One region of the Paenibacillus sp. JT22N7 genome, then DNA from elsewhere that is predicted to be linked to it. Evidence: riboswitches for the same ligand, from Rfam matches in the RefSeq annotation. Region 1 holds a riboswitch; the other holds the start of a gene.
The links. Region 1 has a riboswitch for cyclic di-GMP ahead of AC50Y5_RS15280 (methyl-accepting chemotaxis protein). Riboswitches for the same ligand answer to the same signal wherever they lie in the genome.

Region 1 (19,007 bases):
AAACATCGGCTATACGGATGTGTATTATTTTAGCCGCATCTTCAAAAAACAAACCGGACAATCTCCTGTTCACTATCGTCAAACCTATCTTGATTTGAATACTAAGCAGCATAATCCATCCCTCATGCTTAAATCATCCATTGTTCCTCATAAGCTTAAACGGTATATTAATAAGCGCAGTGATAACCATTATCAATATACAAACAAGGGAGCTTTTGAATTGATCAGAAACAGAAAACAATCAACCGCCTTAACTTTGCTGCTTAGTTTTACTCTACTTCTAAGCGCATGCTCAGGGTCAGTGAACAGTACCAACTCTGTTGCAAATTCTGGTTCAGCCTCGAGCGCAGCAGTTAGTGGTAACAATGGACAGGTGGACACAAATCAGAACTCGACAGCTTCAGCAACGGTAACGTACACAGGTGCAGATGGCGAGGTCGAGATCCCCCGAAACCCGCAAAGAATAGTTGTTTTGACCCATGCCTACGTGGGATATTTCATGGCGCTTGGCATTAATCCGGTTGGAGCACCAACAATGACGATGGGAAATCCTTATTATAAAGGACAGATCGACGATGTAGAGGATATTGGATCTCCGGCTGCTTTTGATGTTGAGAAGATTATCACCTTAAATCCAGATCTTATCATTGCCATTAAAGGTACAGATAAACTGGAAGACATGAGTAAAATCGCGCCAGTCGTAACGATAGAATACGGTAAGAAAAACTATAAAGAGCAATTGCTTGAATTCGGTAAATTAACGAATCGTATCGATAAAGCCCAACAATGGGTCGATGCTTGGGAACAAAAAATTGCCGAATATAAACCACAGGTTATAAAGGCAGTCGGTGACCAAACCGTATCTGTCCTCAGCCAGTATGATAAAAGTGTGTATGTCTATGGTGAAGGCTATGGCAGGGGAACAGAAATTTTATATGATGAATTCGGGCTGCAGGCCCCTCCAGCATTCGATCTAAAGCTTGGTTGGGCGGAAATATCGCTTGAGAAGCTGTCTGAGTTTGCTGGCGACTATATCTTTACATCACCGGATGCGACCGGAACCGCTGATACAAGCCCTATGTATGATAGTGATTTGTGGAAGGGGCTTCCTGCAATTAAAAATAATCGGGTGTTTTATCTCGACAAAGATTCTGCAGCCTTTAACGATCCTATCACACTGGAAGCCATGCTGCCGATTATTGTCGATAGCCTGACTTCTGCTGCTGCTGGGGAAAACAACTGAACACAAGTGAACGGAGCAGCTCAAAAGTAATTAAGCGTTTCAGCTTATTCTATTGCCAATGGATGGCGGTAAAAATAATTAACAGATGATGACCCTTTCATTTCGAAAAAAAGAAGGTATCTTCCCCAAAGCTTGCGCTAGGGGGAGATACCTTCTTTCCCATTTTACAGCGGTCATTTTAAAATGGCTACCCAGCTGTTGTCCTGCCCCCAGAGCGGCTATCCGCCCGCTCTTTAATAAGGTCAGCTGTAAGCTGGCCCGACAACGTAACCATCGGCACACCGCCGCCGGGATGAGTGGAGCCGCCGACGAAATACAAATTGTCCAGCAGCTCGCTTTTGCTCGGAATTTTGAAGCCGCCGTTCAGCTTACGGTCGGTGACAACGCCGTAGATTGAACCACCGTTGGCGCCATAAAGCTGCTCCAAATCATTAGGCGTAAAGTTGTATTCGAACGTAATGTGCGAGCGCAGGTCATCCAGTCCCATTCGCTCCAGCTTATCCAGCACAAGCTCGCGGTACGTCTCTTTGTAAATCTCCCAATCCTCGCCTGGCTTAAGCGGGGGAACATGGGTGAGCACGAATAAATTTTGCTGTCCCTCAGGCGCCTGTGTCGAGTCGGAAATGCTGGACACCCCAATATAGACGGTCGGATCAGGCGAAGGGATGCCGGAGACGAACACATCCTGGAACTCCCGCTCTGGATTGCGCGAGAACAGGAAGTTGTGATGGCGCAGCTGGTCATAGGTTTTATCGATGCCAAGCAGCAGCACGAGGCCGGATACGGTTGGAGCATATTTTCTCATGCCGCCTGTCGCTGCGGCAGCTCCCGGATGGTGGCCGAGCAGCTTGCGATGGGTCGGAATCGCCTCCAAATTGGAGACGACGAGATCGGCGGCAAGCACCGTGCCATCTGCAAGTGTAACGCCCGTTGCTGCCTTGCCCAGCGTACTGCGACAGGCGCATTCGTCCGCACCTCCACGCTAAGCTCGCCCAGCAGCTTCAGCATGCCCAGCGCAATATTATACATGCCGCCCTTGACGTAATAAATGCCGAGTCCAAGCTGCACATGGATGAGCTGAGAAAGCACGGCTGGGGCTGCATAAGGCGATGAACCAATATACATAATGAAAAAATCAAACAGCTGGCGCAAGCGCTTGTCTTTGAAAAAGCGGCTCGTGCTCTGATGCATCGTGCGAAGCGGGTCCATCGCCAGCAGTTCCTTCATGCTATGCTGCCCCCGCAAGTCCTGCAGGCCGCTGAGGCTTTTTCCATAGACGCTCTTCATGCTGAGCTCATACATTTGCTGGCAGTATTGCAAATAGGCCAGAAAGCCCTTGGCATCCTCTCGCGCTACGCTGCTAAGCTGCTCCAGCATCATTGGCAGATCGCCAGTCACGTCAAGCTGCGATCCATCCTCGAAAAAAGTCCGCCACTGCGGCTCCACCCGTTCCAGCGTCATATAGTCCTCCAGACGTCTGCCCGCACTAGCAAACAGCTGCTCCAGCACCCAGGGCATCGTCAAAATCGACGGGTCCGTATCAAAGGAAAAACCTTTGCCCGAGCGGATATTCAGCTTGCCGCCTGCACGTTCCTGCTGTTCCAGGACGGTGACATGATTGCCGTCAACCGTTAGCCTGATGGCAGCGGATAGGCCGCCCAAGCCTCCGCCAATTACTACGATTTTTTTACTCATCGCTCGTTTCCGCCTCCCTGTTTACTAAAGCCAAATGGATATTTTTAAAAACTTGGTTATATAAACGAAAAAGATGTTTTATAATATACCTTAGGGTTAATTAATAGTTAGCTAGCTTCAAATCTAGCAGTTACATTCCTGTAGGTCCTGTATTTAAGGTGTTGCCCATTATTGGCGAATTAAAACCTGCTAGGATCATTTTGCCAATCGTATAAAGGCGGCCCTTGCTGGGGGGATTAAATGATGCAAGAAATGTTTGCTGCCCGCGCAGCAGCTCCGAGCTGGAGGGCGCTTCCTGTGCGGGATAGAATTCAGCATATCCGCTCGGTGCGGCAGCTGCTCGTTCGCGATTTGGACGAGTGGATTGCGCTGCTTGGCCAAGAGGCAGGCAAGACCCCGATGGATGCGCTGACGACGGATTTGCTGACGGTCATTCAAGCTATTTCTTATTATGAAAAAAATACGACCAAGCTGCTGCGTTCCCGCCGCGTTCGCACCCCGCTGTGGCTCGCAGGCTCCTCCTCGCACATTACATATGAGCCTTGCGGCGTGGCGGCTATCATTGCCCCGTGGAATTTCCCGCTTCAATTGACGCTCATTCCGGCACTCGCGGCAGCTGCTGTAGGGAATACGGTGCTGCTCAAGCCATCGGAGAAGCTGCCGCTGCTAAGCAAGCGCATTGCTGCGCTAATCGAGGAAGCTGCATTTCCGCCAGGTGTCCTTCAATTGGTTGAAGGCGGGAAGGCGGAAGCGGAGCGCTTAATTGATGCACGGCCTGACAAGCTATGGTTTACCGGAAACGAAGCGGCTGGGCGCAGTGTGCTGGCGCGAGCAGGGGCGCAGCTCATTCCTTGCGTGCTGGAGCTTGGTGGCAAGGACCCGATGATCGTATGTGCCGATGCCCACATAGAGAGAGCCGCTCGCGCAGCGGTATGGGGTGCTTTTTTGCACAGCGGGCAGGTATGTATTAGCGTGGAACGGGTTTACGTTCATGAAAGCATTTATGCAGCCTTTCTGGCCGCGGTCGTCGCTTATACGCGGGAGCTAAGGCAAGCCGAAGGCGGTTCTTGGTCCAAGATTGGAGCATTAGCCACGGAAGAAGGCTGGCATAAAGTGAAACGGCTGCTGGACGATGCTGTAGCCAAAGGCGCCAGCATTGCGGCAGGAGGGCTGCCGCCCGGAGCGGAGCCGCCGCTGTTTCCGCCGACCGTACTCACCGGAGTGACGGAGGAGATGCAGCTTATGCAGGAGGAAATTTTCGGCCCGCTGCTGCCGATTATGGCCTTTCAGTCAGAGGAGGAAGTAATCCGGCTGGCAAATGCTTCGCCTTATGGGCTTAGCGCAAGCATTTTTACGGCTAATCGAAAAAAAAGGGCTAGCGTTCGCAGCCCGGCTGGAGACGGGAAGCTGCTCGATTAATGACGTTGTAAGGCATATTGGCAACATGCATTTGCCCTTTGGCGGGGTGAAGGCGAGCGGCTTCGGCCGTACGCATGGCGAAGAAGGGCTGCTTGCCTTTTGCCGCTCAAAGTCGGTCATGGTCAATGCTGGGCGCAGAAGCTCGCAAATCAATTGGTTTCCTTACCGGGAGCAGGCATTTAGCGGCCTAAAGCAGGCAATTGGCTATATGTACGGGAGAAGGAGGGGGAAGCGATGAGTTTCTCGATCATTTGGGCTGTTTTCGGCTGGCTGTGCGGCCTGCTGCTGCAAAATCGGGTAAGCCGGCTGCCGGATTGGGACATTCATGAGGGAGATGAATGGAATGGGGCAGATGATGCGAACGGAGCAGGCATGAAAAATAGCGCTGTTCCGATCTCCATTTCTGTCATCATTCCGGCACGCAATGAAGCGGCTAATATCGGCAAGCTGCTGCACGCCTTGCAGCGGCAGAAGCTAAGTCATGTAGAAGTAATCGTTGTCGATGACGGCTCGGAGGATGCAACGGCAAGCCTTGCTGCCGCGAATGGCGCCCTTGTCATTCGGGCGGAGGAGATGCCAGACGGCTGGATCGGCAAAAGCTGGGCTTGCTGGACGGGAGCCAAAACAGCGCAAGGCGAGCTGCTTGTTTTTCTGGATGCGGATGTGGAACTGGAAAAGGATGCTTTACAACTGCTGGCCGCCAGCCAGAAGGAGGCTGGCGGACTCGTATCGGTGCAGCCTTACCACCGAATGGAGCGTGCTTATGAGCAGCTGTCTGCTTTCTTCAATCTGATTGTCATCGCTTCGGTTGGCGACGGCGACAGCCGGGCGGGAGCGTTTGGGCCTTGCCTCATATGCCGCCGGGATGACTATTTCCGCATCGGCGGGCATGAGGCAGTACGGGGCAAAGTATTGGAGCATTTCGAGCTGGGGCGAGCCTTTAGCTCTGATCAAATGCCGGTGTCCAATTTTATGGGCTGCGAAAAAATTTCCTTTAGAATGTACCCGGACGGCCTGAACAGCATGTTCCGCGGCTGGAGCAAAAGCTTCGCAGCAGGCGCTGCATCGAACGCGCCCTTCGTAGCCTGCGCTGTATCGCTGTGGCTGGCCGGAGCCGTATCGGCTGTGACCCTTATGCTTGCTTCAATTGGGGGGCAGGTCGAGGCGGATTATTGGCTGCTGGGAACAGGCGTCGCCTGCTATGCGGCATACAGCTTGCAGCTCGGGCTATGGCTGCGCAAAACCGGGAGTTTTAAGGGCTGGACAGCACTGCTGTACCCATTGCCGCTCAGTTTGTTTCTGTTATTTTTCGCTTATTCGCTGTTCTCGACCTTCATTAGGAGGAAGGTTTCTTGGAAAGGGCGAGTCGTTTCAATGGGCAGCCGGGAACGAGGCAAGCTATGAGCGCGCAGGCATTGCCGTCGCTGGCTGTGCTCGCTCTGAATATTGGCGGATGGCTGCTCGTCCATCTCGGCGTCTCCTATTTTCATACGAGCTTGCCACAGCGCTGGTTTGCAAGACCAGAAGCAGGAGCAGGAGCAGGAGCAGGAGCAGGCGGGACAGTGCGCAAAGCGGAGCGCAGCAAGGAGAAGCGGCACTTCGGCAGAGGAGCAGAGCCGAAGCAGCCTGATAAAAGCGGCGAGGAGCGTTTCTACGAGCAGGTGCTGTTCATCCGCTCCTGGAAGGACAGCGTGCCGGATGGCAGCTTTTTGTTCCGCAGGGGATTCCAGAAGAAAAGGCTTGCTAAGCGCGGCCAAGCCTATTACCAGGAGTACATGGGGGAAACGCTCAGAGGCGAATGGACGCACTGGCTGTCCATCGTGCCCGCGCCGTTATTTTTCATCTGGAACGAGCCTTTGTATGGCTATTTAATGGTAGGCTACGCGCTGGCGGCCAATTTGCCGTTTATAGCGATTTTGCGATATAACCGGCTGCGGCTCAGGCGAATTTGCGGATCGAGCCGTCTATGACGGGCATTTATAGAAAGCTGATTCTAGCATGGGAAGGAAGAGACTATAAATGAAGACCAGGCATGTTGCTGTTGTAGGCGCCGGACCGGGAGGACTTGCTGCCGCTATGCTGCTGCGCCGCTATTTTCGCCATCCCAACACACTGGCCTTGTTTGGACGTTATGCGACCTATGTCGGATTAGCTCCTGATCGGGCGCCAGCAATCTTCGCGATGCTGCCGCATGTCGAGACAGAGCTTGGCGTTTTTGGTGTTCGAGGCGGCACCTACAGCATCGTTGAAGGTCTGCGCCAGCTTGCGGAGGAAATGGGGGCGGAAATACGCACCTCGGTGCGTGTGCAGCGCATTGCTGCAAAAGGCGGCGGCGTAAGCGGAGTAGAGACGGAATGCGGTTTTGTGCCAGCCGATCTGGTGCTCGCGAACGGAGATGTGCTGTCCGTATGCCGCGATTTGCTCGGCGAGCAGCTGCGGCCTGCCATGACGAATCGCCATATTTCAACTTACGAGCCTTCTCTGTCCGGCTTTGTCACTCTTGCAGGCATACGCAGACGTTACGATAAGCTGCTGCATCATACTGTATTTTATCCGGAAAGGTATGGGGAGGAATTTTCGGCGATTTTCGCGCGCCGCGAGGCTCCTGCCGATCCTGCGATTTATGTATGCTGTTCCGCCTATTTGGAACAGGAACTGGCGCCGGAAGGAGGCAGCAACCTGTTTATTTTGGCGAATGCCCCGTATACGTCGGACGCTTGGAGCTGGGAGCGGGAGGCGGAGCGCTATCAGGGCCGTCTGTTGAAGCAGCTGGCTGCCTATGGCTTGGAGGGACTGGATCGGGAAGCAGAGCAGCTTGCTTTGTATACACCGGAGGATTTGGAGCGGGATACGTCGGCATTTCGCGGCGCCATCTATGGCATTTCCTCGAATTCAGCAAAGCAGACGTTTTTGCGGCCGTCCAATCGTGCGGATTTGCGCGGACTATGGTTTGCGGGCGGAACGACCCATCCCGGCGGGGGAACGCCGATGGTTGCCATGTCAGGGCTGCTCACCGCAGAGGCGATGATTCGGCAGCATCATTAATGAATCTATTGGGGCAAAAGAAAAGCCGCGCTTAGCGGGGGCAGCAAAACTTCCAGCTAAGTGCGGCTTATTTTTAATGAAAAAAATAAAAAACCCTTCTAAGTTAGAGGGCCTGCTTGAAACAACTTATAAAATATCGGGACGACACGATTTGAACATGCGACCCCCTGGTCCCAAACCAGGTGCTCTACCAAGCTGAGCTACGTCCCGGGAAAAAAATGGTGCCGTCGAGAGGACTTGAACCCCCAACCTACTGATTACAAGTCAGTTGCTCTACCAATTGAGCTACAACGGCGCGGTTATGTATTGGACACAAGATGTATTATGCCACAGAACTTTAGGAGGATGCAATACCTTTTTTAAATTTTTTTGAAAAAAATTCGGGCAGCGTTCAAATGCCCGAATTGGCCTATTTTTTAACTTTAAAATGAACGACTGCGCTGTACAGCATTTTCCCGCGATCGGGATGAAACACAGCATGATGACTAATCGCATGAACTTGTAATAGCAGTGCTTTATTCGCTTCAATTTGCTGGTCAATGTGCTTTTCGAGCGTACGTAAGTCAAAAGCCTCAAAAAATTCGATTTTATCCTCAATTAAATCTAGTCGAAAATCCATCTTGTCCCCCCTAAAATCACTTTAATAGCTAGCATTCGCTAATATTATAACGTTGTTAGGCACTAGTTTCAAAGTATCATGTCAGATAATCTCGCTTTTTATAATTTACAAAAAGGTTTTCCTAAATTATACTTTAAAAGTGTCGAAATAAATAGAAAATTACATACTGAAAAAGGCAAACTTATTGAAAGATAGGGGCGCAAAGTTATGGGCCTAAGGTATTGAACTATGGCAGCCAAACCACCGGTACAGGACTATAGGCTGATTCAGCTGTTCAATTCGTCGCGGTGATTGGATAGCTTTTGTTTTTCAGTGTAATAGGAGAGATGGAGAGAAAATGATGATTAACCGATTGAGAGAGGCAAAATGGTTAAAATGGACATCAAGGATTTCTGATTTCTTGAAGAAACAAAAGGTTACAACGAAGCTGTTGTTTATCACTTCATTAATCACCTTGTTCAACGTCGTCGCTGGCGGGTGGATTTTTATGCAAAATGCTTCGGTTAGAAGTGCAGTGAAAGCTTCAAATGAGCTTCAGGAGGCCAAAAAAGAATATCAAGGGATATCGGATTCGATGCTGCGCACGCTGCTTTCGATGATTGATGCCGTAGAAAACGGCAGCACCGGCGACGATGGAATCAACTTGGCACTTAAGTCGATGCCCGAGCGGGTAGAAAAATTGAAGGTTACACTAGCGTACCTGGATGAAAAATATCCTCACGGGGATAACGGCACCGCCTATTCGAACCAAGGCAATGTGTTTGGCCTTGCACTGGAGCAGCTTAATAAAGAAAACGGCAATCACAGCCTGCTAACCATTGAAGACCGCTCCGCCAAGGTCAAACAGCTTGTCAGTACATATACGATTGTTCTCAGCTTTGCGAATGAAACGGTAGAAAATTGGCTCGAAGTGGATACGGTCGCTACACAGGAGACATTAAATAAAAGTATTGCAGCTGCCAATACGATTATTATCATCAATATTGTTTTGCTGGCAGTACTGCCGTTCCTCATGTCGTATTCGTTAAGCCGGAATGTAAAAAAAGGCATCGTTGGTTTAATGAAGCGTATTACCGCTTATCAAAATAACGATTTCACCTATGATGAGAAGCTGGATCGCCAAGATGAATTTGGTCAAATTGACCGCTCGCTGGCGCAAATGGGAAGTGAGCTTCGTGACACCCTTCGTTCGACTATGGATGTAAGCACGGTTGTTCTGCAAGCCTCGCGCAATATGGGCGATATGATTGTTCGCAATCAGAACGCTTCCGAGCAGGTGAAGGAAGAGATTGGCAACGGCAAAACGATTTTGATGACCCAGTATGATGATGCAACTTCGATCTCGGCCGTAACGGAGCAAATATCGGCAAGCTCGCAGCAAATTGCGGCTTCAACCGAATATATTAATCGCGACATGAAAGAAATGAGAGAGTCATCGCGTATAGGTTCCACCGATATGAAGGGCGTTGTGCAGATGGTGAATCAGACGGTGCAGCAATTTGCCCGAGTTACCGAGTCCTTCGACCGAATCAATGAGCGCTACAATAATGTAACGAAGTTTTTGGGCGGCATTCAGGATTTGAACACACAGACGAATTTATTGTCGCTGAATGCTTCGATTGAATCGGCGCGTGCAGGCGAGCATGGCAGAGGCTTTGCTGTAGTAGCGGAGGAAATTCGCAAGCTGTCGAGCCAGACCGATATCATTTCCAAAGATATTACGAAGGAGCTTAAGCTTATTCAGAACGATTTTGCCGACAGCAGCCAAAGCTTGAGCAGCTTCTCGGAAGTGATAGAAACGACGAAGCAGGCATCGGTGACGGCTAGCGAAATGTTTAATGGTCTGGAAAATCAAAGCAGCGTATTGTCCGAGCAAATGGGCGAAATTTCTGTCGGCATTGATGAAATTACAAAAGGCATTACCGATATTGTTGGCTCAGTAGACAAGCTGCTGCAAACCTCCTCCGAGGTAAATGGCAAAATGGAGCAGATGAGCGGTATGTCCGAAGATCAATTCGAGGTATCGATTCAGCTTCAAGAGCTGGCTGAGAAACTGCAGGGCTCTTCCACTAATTTGCGCGAAAAAGCGGCTGTATTCAAGGTGTAAGCTAGCCTTTAGAGCGGATTGGAAAATGGAATAGCATCAATGAAATAGCTGCTTTCAGCGCCCGTGGGCGATTGGAGGCAGCCTTTTTTTTATCCAACTCTTTACAACAACAGAATATTAGTGTACTATTTAGATATAACACTAATACATTAACACGGAGGTGACTTATGCCGATTGAATTTGACAACAACCAGCCGATCTACATCCAGATCATGAACTACATTAAACAGCAAATTATTAGCGGGAAGCTTAATCCCGGCGATAAAATCGATTCGGTGCGCGAGCTTGCAGTGGAGCTGCAAATCAATCCGAATACGATCCAGCGTACTTTTCAGGAGCTGGAGCGTGAAGGCATCGTCGAAACAAGACGGGGACTTGGAAGATATGTAACGAGCGAGGAGGCGGCGATTGTGAGCATTAAGAAAGAAATGGCGGCTGATTTGCTCGGACGTTTCATTCAGGGGATGCGCGATTTGGGCTTTAAGAAGGATGACATTGTAGCGATTGTTACGGAAGCGGTTAGCAAGGAAGATCAGAAATAGGCGGGGGGAGAATAAACGAATGAAGAAGATAGTTGAACTGCAAGCCGTAACGAAAACTTACGGATCGAGAAAAGCGCTGCATAATATTAATTTAAACCTGGAAGCTGGCAAAATTATTGGTCTGCTTGGCAGCAATGGCAGCGGCAAGAGTACACTCATGAAGCTGGCGTCAGGACTCATTCAGCCAACCTCAGGAAGCGTTCGAATTTGCGGGGAGCCGATTGGCATCGGGACGAAGGCGGTTACGTCCTTTATGCCGGATCAGCCGGTAACCGAGTCGTGGATGCGGGTGAAGGATGCCCTTCGTTTTTTCAGTGACTTTTATAAGGACTTCGATCAGGAGAAAGCGGGAAGCATGCTCGATTTTTTGAAGCTGGATCGCAATGATCGCATTAGCTCCTTATCCAAAGGGATGAATGAGCGGCTGCAGCTCACGCTGGCGATGTCGCGTCAGGCTAAGCTTTATTTGCTCGATGAGCCGATAGGCGGTGTTGATCCCGTCGCGCGGGGCAAAATTTTGGACGCCATCGTTAAATTTTATAATGAAGACAGCTGTGTGCTTATCTCGACGCATTTAATTACCGACATTGAACGGGTTTTCGATGAAGTCATTTTTATTCAAAACGGTGAAGTTTCACTGCGTCAGGATGTGGAGAGCATACGCTCCAAGCATGGTAAAAGTGTAGATGAACTATTCAGGGAGGTATTTTCAGAATGATAAACTTATTGAAATATGACTGGAAACGCAATGCGAATTTAATTATGGGCTCGGCTGCTGCGCTTATTATTTTGCAGGGAGCACTTTCCTTTTTTAGTGCAACTCGTAATTGGCAGCCTGCATTGTCGCTTACATTAATGTTCATGGGCTATTTATTCGTTGCCTTCATGTTGATCATATTTTCCTCAAAGACGTACTCCCATAACCTTAAATCGTACGGTCGCCGCTTATTGCCGCTGGCCACGTGGAAAACAATCGCTTCGCCGCTTCTGCTGCAATTCGTATTATCGGCTGCGCTGAGTGGGATCGTGCTGCTTCATGTCTGGCTGTTTAAATGGCTGTCCCCAAGCGCCTTGCTGGATGTATTGGGTCTACCTAATTTAGAGACGGGAGTCCTGTTTTTTATTTTAATATTTTGGACGCTCCTATTTTTGATGCTGACAGTCTATTTTTCGATTACAGTAGGGCATCTCTTTAATAAAAAGCTTTTTCCATGGGTAGCAATAGCAGTCTTCGTCCTGCTGCAATTTGTCATTAGCTATGTGGAGGAATTGTTGTTTAACGATAATTTATTCGGCACGATGGTCTCAGAGCCTACCGCTGAAGGCTTGTCTATCTTAGTGTCTCCAACAGGCGATATTTCGATTGGAAACTGGGGCGTTATGTCGCTTGAAATCGTGATCGGTGCTATCCTTGTGAGCATCATGCTGTACTTGCTGAACAAAAAGCTGGATGCTTAGAGGAAGGCGCGGCGAAGCCTGCAAGCCAAAGGTTGACAAACCTGCCATTAGCGCGTGACAATGTTCGTATACAACTTTGAAGATAGAAGGGACAACGAACTCATGACGCTAATGGAAAAATTCAAGCTGGCTGCCGCAGGCTATGACGCCTCCTCCGTCCAGTCCATCGTAATTGAACCGCTGCTTATTGAACGTGGAGCCACTCAGCAGGTCGCACCTTATTTGGTAAAGAAGGGCTATCGCAAAGTTTTAATCGTGTCCGACAACATCACATATGAAATAGCTGGAAAACAATTGGAAGTGGCAATTGCTGCGAAAGATATTGCGGTTAAGGCAACGCTGATTAAGCCTAACCAACAGGGAGATGTCATTGCGGACGAAGTATCCATTGTGCAGCTGCTGCTTGATATTCAGCATTACGCTGCGGAAGTGGTCATTGCGGCTGGTTCCGGCACGCTTCATGATATTACGCGTTATGCTGCTTTTACGGCGGGCATACCGTTTGTATCCGTGCCGACCGCTCCGTCCGTAGACGGCTTCAATTCCAAGGGAGCACCGATTATTATTCGGGGTGAAAAGATTACGATCGCCGCGATTGGCCCGGACGCGATTTTTGCCGATCTCGATGTGCTGACACAGGCTCCTGTCGCTATGGTAGCCGCTGGCTTTGGCGATATGCTTGGCAAATATACGTCCCTGTTCGATTGGTCCTACGGCTCGCTTGCGGGCGAGGAAGCTTATTCGGATATCGTAGCGACGATTACGCGTGATGCTTTAATGCAGTGTGTGGAAAATGTAGAGCTGATTGCCTCACGCAGCGAAGAGGGCATTCGCGCGCTGATCAGCGCTTTGATCGAATCGGGCCTTGCGATGCTGCTGTTCGGGCAATCCCATTCGGCCTCGGGCGCAGAGCATCATTTGTCCCACTACTGGGAAATGGAATATATTCACCTTGGCAACCGCCAGCTGCTGCATGGAGCGAAGGTTGGCGTCGCATGTGCGGAAATTTCGGGGCTGTATCATCGCTTGGCTGCTGAGCAGGCGCCAGCGATTAGCGGGGCAGAGCATGCGGAACGCATCAGCCAGCTGATCGCGGAAATTCCGAATGAGGAGACCATTCGCGGCTGGCTGAAGCAAGTGGGTGGGCCATCCACAACGGCTGAGCTAGGTGTGAGCGACGAACTGCTTGCCCGCAGCTTGAGTGAGGCGCATTTGGTGCGGCCTAATCGTTATACGCTGCTGAGAGCGTATAACGAAGGGGCGGGGAAGTAATATTCTTGTAGATAGAGAATAGAGTTGGGTCGTGGTGCGAATGTGAAGCTCCCATAAGAAGCCTAGGGGAGATTCGCACCTCGAAATTTGTTGAATCATACATAAAATGAGTAAATTCTTTAAAAATCAAGAATTGTCTGCGAACGTTATAGTATTATTTTCGTTTGATTTAGATAAATGAATGCCATTGTGGCACCCATTTATCTATTTTTCGCTGTCGCACTCTGTGTGAGTGCGTGGATTGAAACAGTTGTATGGAGCAAGGGTATCCCAATGCAGAGGCGTCGCACTCTATATGAGTGCGTGGATTGAAACCAATCTTTGATAAAGTCCTTCATTTGATATTGCTGTCGAACTCTATGTGAGTGTGTAGATTGAAACGTCATCATGTATCCTCCGCTAACTGTACATATAGTCGTACTCTGTATGAGTGTGTGTGGACTGAAACAAGGGGAAGGCAGAAGTTGATGCAGCAGACCGAGATCGCATTTTAAAAGAGCACTATCTTGAAGAGTAGGGCATCTACGAACTAATTACAGTTCTATATTTAAGAACGCAAGAAGCCTTGGAATATAAGGCTTTTTTCTGTTTTTATAACACGACTAGATAACATATTTTACTTCTCAAATAGGTGACACTTTCTTTTTAAAATAGAAGCTAGCTGGAGGGTTTACTTTCGGGCGATAAGCCACACTGGTTTTGAATGATGGCACTTTGTTGGGTCGGTGGAGCTAATACACGGTTTGTTATACTAGGGAGAGTATGCAAACGATAATGGAGTGTCAGAAACTTGGCGGACACAGAATCAGCTATTTAACCGGATGACGGTCAATCGAGAATTAGGCGGACACAGGAGCCGCTAATGCTTTGCCAATTGCCATTTTGACGCGATTATGAGGGCAATAGCGGATCTCCTGTCCGCTTACGGGCTGAAATCGTATAAAAGGCTACAATAGCGGAACCTCAGTCCTTAGGAAATGGAAACAGTTACCATTTTCGCCGTCTGAGACATAATCGTCTCCTTCTGTCCCAGCCTAACAAAATTAGAATAGGTATGCCTTGATTAACAGCTTAATGCCATGAGGAACAGAGCGATTGGGGCCTGATCACAAATACTTAGTCCATATTCCTGTTATAGTAGTGATTAACGAACATCAATTGAACAAAAAAATGGACCGCCAAAAGTAATAGGGGGTCAGGTCTTTCTTAAACGATTCGCAGGGTCTCCCCTAAGCGGAATATAATAACTTCAACCCTCGCTGAACACCTTCATATCTTGCATATTCTGCATATCGTACATATCCAAGATTTCCGGATCCGGACATAGCCGGACGTATTCGACACTCACTTCATAACCATCAACAACAAATGAATCGCCGCGATCATCCCCATTGGATAAATAAAGGCTCGCGAGAACGTATTTTTGAAGCCATTGCGGGGATGCTTTTCAAAAAAGAGATGTAGAATGGCATGGATGATAAAAAATATATCCAGCACCCAAAACGTAACCGTCTGATAATCGCTGAAAAGCAGAGCGAGTATAATCGTGTATATCGGAAGATGAATAAAGGTGAACACCTTATAGGCTTTCGAATCCTCCATATCCTTAAGAAAGATAAACAATCTCCATTCAGAATGGCGTATCGCATCCATTTCGTGCAACAGAAATAAAGATAAATTGAACAAAAATAGCACAAGCAAAAAATCCGGCATAGGCAGCTCCCTATCTTTTTATAACAGCAAGGTACTTTATGTATTACAGCTTTATATTAGAAAAAAATAAATAAGCCGCCTTCCATATACGTATAAATGAGGACAACGTTGCAAAATAACCATTTTGAGGTATGTACAATCATTAGCTGAACTCCTAATCTCATGAATAGGCGGGCAGTCCTATGCCATTCGCCGCACATATTCTCTCAGAGGGTTGACGCTTTCCGCGCTCCGCTATATGGTTAGAGCAGAGCATAAAAGAGAGTATATAGAGAGAAGAGGGCTGCGGCGTGCTATTTGTCCTAATTGCCTTATGGGGAATTGCTTCTATTTTGATGCTGTCCGACCCACGCTCGGTTGTGAGCAGGCGGCTCAGCGGGGTACCTTTTACGGGCGGAGCCGGGGCGATGTCGGTCGTGCTGGATGAGCGGATTATTCCTTATGTGAGCCAACATTATATGAACGAAACGGCAGATCAGCTGCTGTATATGCTGCAAGCATTTTGCTCGCTGCTGTCCTACTACGGTTTGCCATACACCTTCCTATTGTTTGCGCTGGCTTATCGCCCTATCGACCGATTGCAGCCTTATGAGCGAGTGTTGCCGCTGCTGCTGTTTATTCCGATTGCGGCCTGCCTGCTGTTTACACCGGGCTACACGGAAACGTATCCGATTACATTTACAGTTGTTGTCTGGTGGGCTGTGCCTTATATAGCCGTCGGAGCGGTGAATGTATTACTGAAAAATCCGGGTTATTTGGCTCAAGCGAGACGCCACTGGATCGTATGCACGTCGGTGCTGACTCCGGTACTGTTTAGCGCAACGATGAATTATGTGCTGCCAAGCCTTGGTTTCCTGCGGATGTGGGTGTACAATACCTGGTTTGTGGGCATTGGGGCGCTGGTATTTGTTATAGGTCTGTTTACCTACGGATTTCTGGGGGTACGTGTTTTTATCGACCGTCGCCGTCTGGATTCGACGCTGCGAGCAGTTACATCAGGTACGGCTATACTCAATCATGCGATCAAAAATGACGTCGGCAAAATGCGGCTCTTCGGCGAGAAGATGCGCGCATACGCGGCATCCACGAACCAGGAGGAGCTGCTTGCCGATGCAGAGACCGTGCTGCGGACGACGCGGCACATCCAGGAAATGATTGGCCGTGTCCATCACGGCACCGAGGATTTGGCGCTAAAGCCTACGCGGGAAGACCTTGGCGAGCTGCTGCTCATGACGCTTGAGCCGTATAAGCTGATCGCTGAAGGCGTTCGTTTCTCAAGCAGCCTGCCGGAGGGCTGGAGCTGTATGATTGACCGTGCGCAAGTTACCGAGGCACTTGGCAACTTGATCTCGAACGCCATTGAAGCAATGGACGGCAAAGGCACGCTGAGCTTTATAATGAAAGAGACGAAACGGGATATAATGATCGAGGTGCGCGATACGGGGCCGGGTATGGATCGTACGCAGACAGCCAAAGCGTTCGAGCCCTTTTATACGACCAAACGCGGGGGCAGTACAAACTTCGGGCTTGGCCTGCCGTATGCGTATCATGTGATGCGCAAGCATGGCGGCTCTTTGCATATTCAGAGCAAGCTGGGAGCAGGCACGCTCGTATCGATGATATTCAAGAAAAAGGCGATTCAGGCGCAGTATACTGCGGGAGCAAGCCCGAATTACGAGCACAAAGCGGCAGAGAGATAAAGAGAAATAAAAAGAAATAGATACAGAAATAGAAAGAGACAGAGAAATAGACAGAGATATAAATAGAGATAAGGCTGAGAGAAGGGGAACATGCCGATGGATAACATACAAGTGTGGATCGTGGAGGACGACAAGGATTGGCTGCGCGGGCTGAAGGCTTTTTTGGCAGCCCAGCCGAACATTGAAGTCGTATTCACCTCGGATAATCCGCAGGAAGTGCGGGAAGCGCTTGCTGGAGGGCGCCAGGCGCCAGATGTCGTACTCATGGATATTATGCTCGGTGACGAGCCGGCGGGCATTGAGCTGGCGGAGGCAACGGCGATGTCGACGGGAGCGAGGGTCATTATGCTGACGTCGATGGAGGAGAAAGAGCTGATTTTGCAAGCTTTTCAGGTGGGAGCGATCGATTACCAGATCAAATCCGACTTTGAAGCGCTGCCTGCGGCGATTGCGGCGGCGGCGAAGCGCCAGTCCCCGATCAGCGCGGCGGCGGCGGAGCAGATGCGCGAGGAATTCCGCAGGCTGAAGCAGCTGGAGCGGGATTTTGAAGTGAAGAAGGTGCGCGATCTGATTACGCCTGCGGAGCTGCAATTGCTGGAGCTGGTCGATCAGGGCTATTCGCAGTCGCAGATGGCGGATAAGCTGTTCGTCTCCATTCGAACGGTTAAAAACCATATTAACCATATACTCAAGAAGCTGCAGCTGGGCGGCTCGAAAGAGGCTGCGCAGCAGGTGAAAGCACTTGGTCTATTAGAAAAAGAAAATAAGGATGGAAATGGTACCACGTAAAGTTGGTACTATTTTTTTTGCCCTATTTTTCTAAAATAGAACTAAGACCAAGTCATAAAAATGCAGCTAAACGGAGGTACAACCAATGAATGTATGGATTCGCAAACAATGGACTTTGCTGCTCGGCGTGTTATTCGTCCTATCAGCGTTCATCACTTTGTTCAAATATACGGTGGAGCAGGGCTGGGTAACGAATGCGATGAAAATCGGGCTGGGACTGCTGAGCGGTGCAGGTTTTGCCGCAGCAGGGTTTTCGCTGATTAAGCGGGAAAAATGGCCGCTCGTCGGCGAGCTGTTAATCGGATTAGGCGCCTGCCTGCTGTATACGACGGCCGCTTTTGCCGGTGTCTATTATGAAATGTGGGACTCCATGACGGTGCTGCTGGGCATGACGGCTGTTACTGCGGCGCTTACGGTTTATGCTTACCGCTTTGAATCGCGTCTGCTCATAAACATTGCTCTGACGGGCGGCCTGCTGTCGCCGCTGCTGATGCGTCCGGAAACGGATCAAGTATTTACTTTATTTTTGTATATGCTCGTGCTCAATTCCGCTTTTTTCTGGCTCAGCACGGTGAAGAGCTGGAATGAGCTCAGACTGACATCGTTTATCGGAAGCTGGATCATGTATATCGTCTACTTTTTTACCTTCGATCCCGTGGTGGAAGGGGTATGGAATTTGCCGCTGCGCTACGCGCTTGCTGCATTCCTGTTTTATCAGATCGGCTTTCTGCTTGCTTCGCGGACCAATAAACAAAGCTTTGACGGGATGAACATGTATGCGGGGCTGTCCAATGGCGTTATTTTTGGCTTCTGGTCGCTGCTGCTCATTCATGGTGAAGTGCATTATGCTTATCCGCTGGCGTTTATCGGCTTTGTGCTGCTGCTTGCCAGCTGGTTTATCCACTATCATGTGAAGCGCATGGAGCCGGCTTCGGCTACGTATGGTTCTGCTGGTGTGCTGCTGATGCTGCTTGCGCTTAATCAGGTCGGCAGCGGTCTAGCGGTCAAACCGATCTTCAATGTATTTCTATGGTCGGCGGTGGCCGCGCTGCTTGTCTGGGTGGGCAAAAGGTTCCGCTGGCAAGCTTTGAATCTGGCATCGCTCATTATATGGTTTACAACGGTATGCTATTGGTACGTCATCACATGGTTTACACCGCGCGGCGAATGGTTCGGCGTCTTCATTCCGTTTCTGAACTCTGGCGCGATGGCATGGCTTGCGCTTGCGGCATTGGGCTTCTATTATTCGACGAGGCAGAAATTTGCGTCACTTGGCGATTCGGGCAATCGCGTGATGGGGAATATGTATGCGTTGTGCTCGCATCTAATCATCGGCGGATTGTTGACCGTCCAAATGATTCGGTTGTTTCAGGAGCATCTTTACGATCTTCCAAGCTTCTATGTG
Region 2 (3,534 bases), on a different contig from region 1:
AGCTTCGAGGATCTAAGGAAATTTGACAGCGTATGGTACTTGGGAATTGCCGAAAATGGCTATGATACGTATAACATCAACGAATCGCATCCTAGTGCAAATTGGGTGTTTTTCCCTTTATACCCTTTGTTAGTCTTTTTGGTGGAGTCTATTTCTAAATACGATGCGACAGTCGTGGGATCGGTTTTATCGAATTTGTTTTTGCTCGTATCACTTTTTTATTTTTATGGCATTTGTTTAAAAAGAGGACTGAAACAGGAGCACGCCCAAGTCGCGGTGCTGCTGCTGCTCATTTTTCCGACCGCCATCTTCTATGCCGTGCCTTATACAGAGAGCCTGTTCCTCATGCTGTCGCTAATGACCGTCTATTATGCGATGCAAAAACGATATTTTCTCGCGTTTCTGTTCGGGGGCTTGTCCGCTGTGACGCGCAATTTGGGCTTCGTCAACTTGTTTTTCGTTGTGGGTACGCTGTTGATCGAACACAGGCTGTACCGTTTCAAGTGGAAGGACACGAAGTATTTAGGCTATGCAATCATTTCGGCGCTGCCGCTAGCCGGTTATCTGTTGTACATGAAATGGCTTACTGGCGATTTGCTGGCTCCGATTACCGAGCAAAGCATCAACTGGTATCGCAAGACGGTTGCTCCGTTCTCGAACTATATTCATTTTATCCAAAAGCCTTATTTCTCAGGAAATGGCGGCTGGGAAAATGGCCTGCTTGCCTTTATTATCGCGAATGCCGTCCTCGTCATTTTTGCTGCCTTTCTTATTATGCGCTGGAAAGATATTCGCCGTAATGCTCATGAATGGCTGTTTTTTGCCTATGGATTGCTGCTTATGCTCATTCCGTTCGCCAGCGCCGAATTTTTGCAGAGCATTCCACGTTATGTCATGGTTGCGTTCCCCTTCTACATTTATTTTGCGGATGTGCTGAAAAATAATAAGGCGCTGCAAATGTTTTATTTCATGATGTTTTTCCTGCTTCATATTGTGTATGCGATTTGCTACTTTAATGGATATTTTTTCGTTGTATAAATTTATGAAAAAATAAATTGACGAAATTTGCGCTTAAGGTGTACAATAGCACCATATTACTTTAGCTCGTACTTTATACCTAGATCGTTTAACGAAAAGGCAAACTCAGGGAAACCTGATGTGCGCAAAGCTACAGGGGCTTCATTCCTAACGGAATATGCTCGCCAGCTACCGAATTCAACATCGATTCTTCCTTTATTAATCAAGGTAGACTTTGTTCTTTCGGGAGCAGGGACTATCTTTTTTTTATTGCTTACACGAAAAGGCAAACTCAGGGAAACCTGATGTGCGCAAAGCTATAGGGGCTTCATCCTTAAACAGGATATGCTCGCCAGCTGCCGAAGCCCGACATAGCCTCCTTTGCCTGATGAAGGTGCGGCGTGTTCTTCGGACCACGACCATCATTCGCTCGGGGGAGGAACTTACTATGAAAACTACAAAATTCGCTCTTACACTCCTTATGCTCGCTTCGACATTACTCTGGGCACTCCCTGCTAGCGCGCAAACCAACTTTTACAACGGAGCATGGATCGGCACTTGGCCGAACCAAAGCTTGAACAACATCGCTGCCTACGAGCAACTAATCGGTGGACACCAAGATGTTGTACATACTTTTGTCAACTCGAACCAAGGGATTAATGAATGGAAGGGCTTTATGGACTATGTAAATAATAATGGTTCGATTAACCTACTTACCCTTGAGTTTAAAAATAAAAATTACAAAGAATATTCGACTGCTGATATTAATAGAGGCGTAGTAGACGCTTACCTGAAACAAACGGCAAAACAACTGGTTAACTGGCAAGCAGCTAACAAAAACCCTGAAATTTGGCTTCGCATTTTCCACGAAGGCAATGGCAACTGGTACGGCTGGGGCGTTGGCGACAGCACAGTTAACACAAACGAGACTTACAAAGCGGCATTCCAACGTGTCGTTACGATTTTCAGAGAGCAAGGCGCAACGAATGTGAAATTCATGTACAACGTAAACGCTGAAAATGTTGGCAAAAACGCATCGTTTACAGCTATGTACCCAGGCGATGCTTACGTAGACCTGCTTTCGATCGATGGCTACAACTTTGGAACGAAAGAATCGTGGAGCTCGTGGAGAAGCTTTAACGACGTATTCTACGCTTCGTACCAAGCGCTGACAAGCATTTCGAGCAAGCCGATCATTATCGCTGAAACTGGCACAACAGAAAGCGGCGGCAGCAAAAACGAATGGGTTATTGATGCGATGAATCAAGTGCAATCGCCAGCGTACAGCCAAATTAAAGGCTTGATCTGGTTCAACGAGAACAAAGAGCTGGACTGGCATATCGATTCGTCGGCTGATAGCCTGAGCGCTTACCAAACGCTGCAAAAAACGCTTTAAAAGATTAGACGGGGCTAGTCGTCAAGTCCTGGTCTCAACTCTATCAAACACTGGCTGATATAATACTAAATAGGTATTCTGAGAAAACTCTAATTTCGCGTAAACCGCGTAAAATTAGAGTTTTTTCGCTTTTTTTCTACACTTTTGCCAATAAGATTACAATGTTAAGAAGAAAAATTAACTTTTAAAGGGGCAAGGATTGTGATAAGATAACTTTGAATTTGAGCCTTAGCCGCCAAAAATATCATATTTCCGGCCGATTTAACAAATATCGACAGCGAAATTAGACAGTATAGTCAATCCATGTTGTAGATTAGTCAGAAAAGGAATGGAATTATGGCGAATAAATAGAGCGCAAAGGATTGGGGTTATTTGAAAACAAAAGCTAGGTACATATTAACAACGCTATCCATTGCTATCATGATCGTGTATCTAGTATGGAGACTTGTACAAACACTCCCATCTGGCTGGTCATTAATTTTTGGATCGTTGTTACTATTTTTTGAAATCATTTCTATTTTTCAATCCGTTTTATTCCACATTCTTCTGCTAAAACCCACTGAAAGAAAGCCTGCGCCATTACCTGACAACCTTTATTCTGTGGATGTTACGATCGCTACCTACAATGAACCGCCATCCTTGGTTAGAAAAACCATACTTGCTTGTAAAAACTTGAATTATCCGGAAAATCTGTTAAACATTTGGGTGTGTGATGATGGAAAGCGAGCGGAAATGAGAGAATTAGCCGAAGGTTTAGGCGTTCATTATCTCGATCGTCCCGGAAATGAACATGCTAAAGCGGGTAATTTGAATCATGCGCTGACGAAGATGAAGGGCGATTTGCTCCTTACTTTAGATGCCGATATGATGCCCAAACCGGATTTTTTACAGCGAACGGTAGGATTTTTTGCAGAGAATGAGAAGCTTGCTTACGTACAAACGCCCCAAGTTTTTTACAACGAAGATATTTTCCAATACAACTATTACCAAGGGCGCAACATTCCGAACGAGCAAGATATGTTTATGCGGCTTATTCAATCTGGAAGAGACCGTTTTAACGCTGTTATTTATGTGGGCAGCAACTGCATCTTCCGGCGCAGCGCCATTGACCATATTGGTGG

Region 2: linked by a shared signal. The riboswitch ahead of AC50Y5_RS29130 (glycoside hydrolase family 26 protein) and the one ahead of AC50Y5_RS15280 (methyl-accepting chemotaxis protein) in region 1 are both predicted to bind cyclic di-GMP.

What each region holds. Positions count from the first base shown of each region.
Region 1 is NZ_JBXENY010000005.1:150,432-169,438, reverse strand. Features, by position in the region: gene AC50Y5_RS15335 (ABC transporter substrate-binding protein) at 1-1,243, shown strand, start outside; gene AC50Y5_RS15330 (phytoene desaturase family protein) at 1,431-2,147, opposite strand; gene AC50Y5_RS15325 (phytoene desaturase family protein) at 2,045-2,938, opposite strand; gene AC50Y5_RS15320 (aldehyde dehydrogenase family protein) at 3,179-4,357, shown strand; gene AC50Y5_RS15315 (aldehyde dehydrogenase family protein) at 4,257-4,595, shown strand; gene AC50Y5_RS15310 (glycosyltransferase family 2 protein) at 4,592-5,761, shown strand; gene AC50Y5_RS15305 (glycosyl-4,4'-diaponeurosporenoate acyltransferase CrtO family protein) at 5,710-6,327, shown strand; gene AC50Y5_RS15300 (phytoene desaturase family protein) at 6,377-7,402, shown strand; tRNA gene AC50Y5_RS15295 (tRNA-Pro) at 7,539-7,612, opposite strand; tRNA gene AC50Y5_RS15290 (tRNA-Thr) at 7,622-7,697, opposite strand; gene AC50Y5_RS15285 (YrzA family protein) at 7,812-8,021, opposite strand; cyclic di-GMP riboswitch class I at 8,186-8,269, shown strand; gene AC50Y5_RS15280 (methyl-accepting chemotaxis protein) at 8,422-10,128, shown strand; gene AC50Y5_RS15275 (GntR family transcriptional regulator) at 10,296-10,670, shown strand; gene AC50Y5_RS15270 (ABC transporter ATP-binding protein) at 10,690-11,388, shown strand; gene AC50Y5_RS15265 (hypothetical protein) at 11,385-12,128, shown strand; gene AC50Y5_RS15260 (sn-glycerol-1-phosphate dehydrogenase) at 12,231-13,400, shown strand; gene AC50Y5_RS15255 (DUF6713 family protein) at 14,745-15,113, opposite strand; gene AC50Y5_RS15250 (sensor histidine kinase) at 15,404-16,813, shown strand; gene AC50Y5_RS15245 (response regulator transcription factor) at 16,910-17,602, shown strand; gene AC50Y5_RS15240 (DUF2339 domain-containing protein) at 17,688-19,007, shown strand, end outside.
Region 2 is NZ_JBXENY010000014.1:34,639-38,172, reverse strand. Features, by position in the region: gene AC50Y5_RS29135 (mannosyltransferase family protein) at 1-1,038, shown strand, start outside; cyclic di-GMP riboswitch class I at 1,127-1,214, shown strand; cyclic di-GMP riboswitch class I at 1,293-1,381, shown strand; gene AC50Y5_RS29130 (glycoside hydrolase family 26 protein) at 1,466-2,413, shown strand; gene AC50Y5_RS29125 (glycosyltransferase) at 2,834-3,534, shown strand, end outside.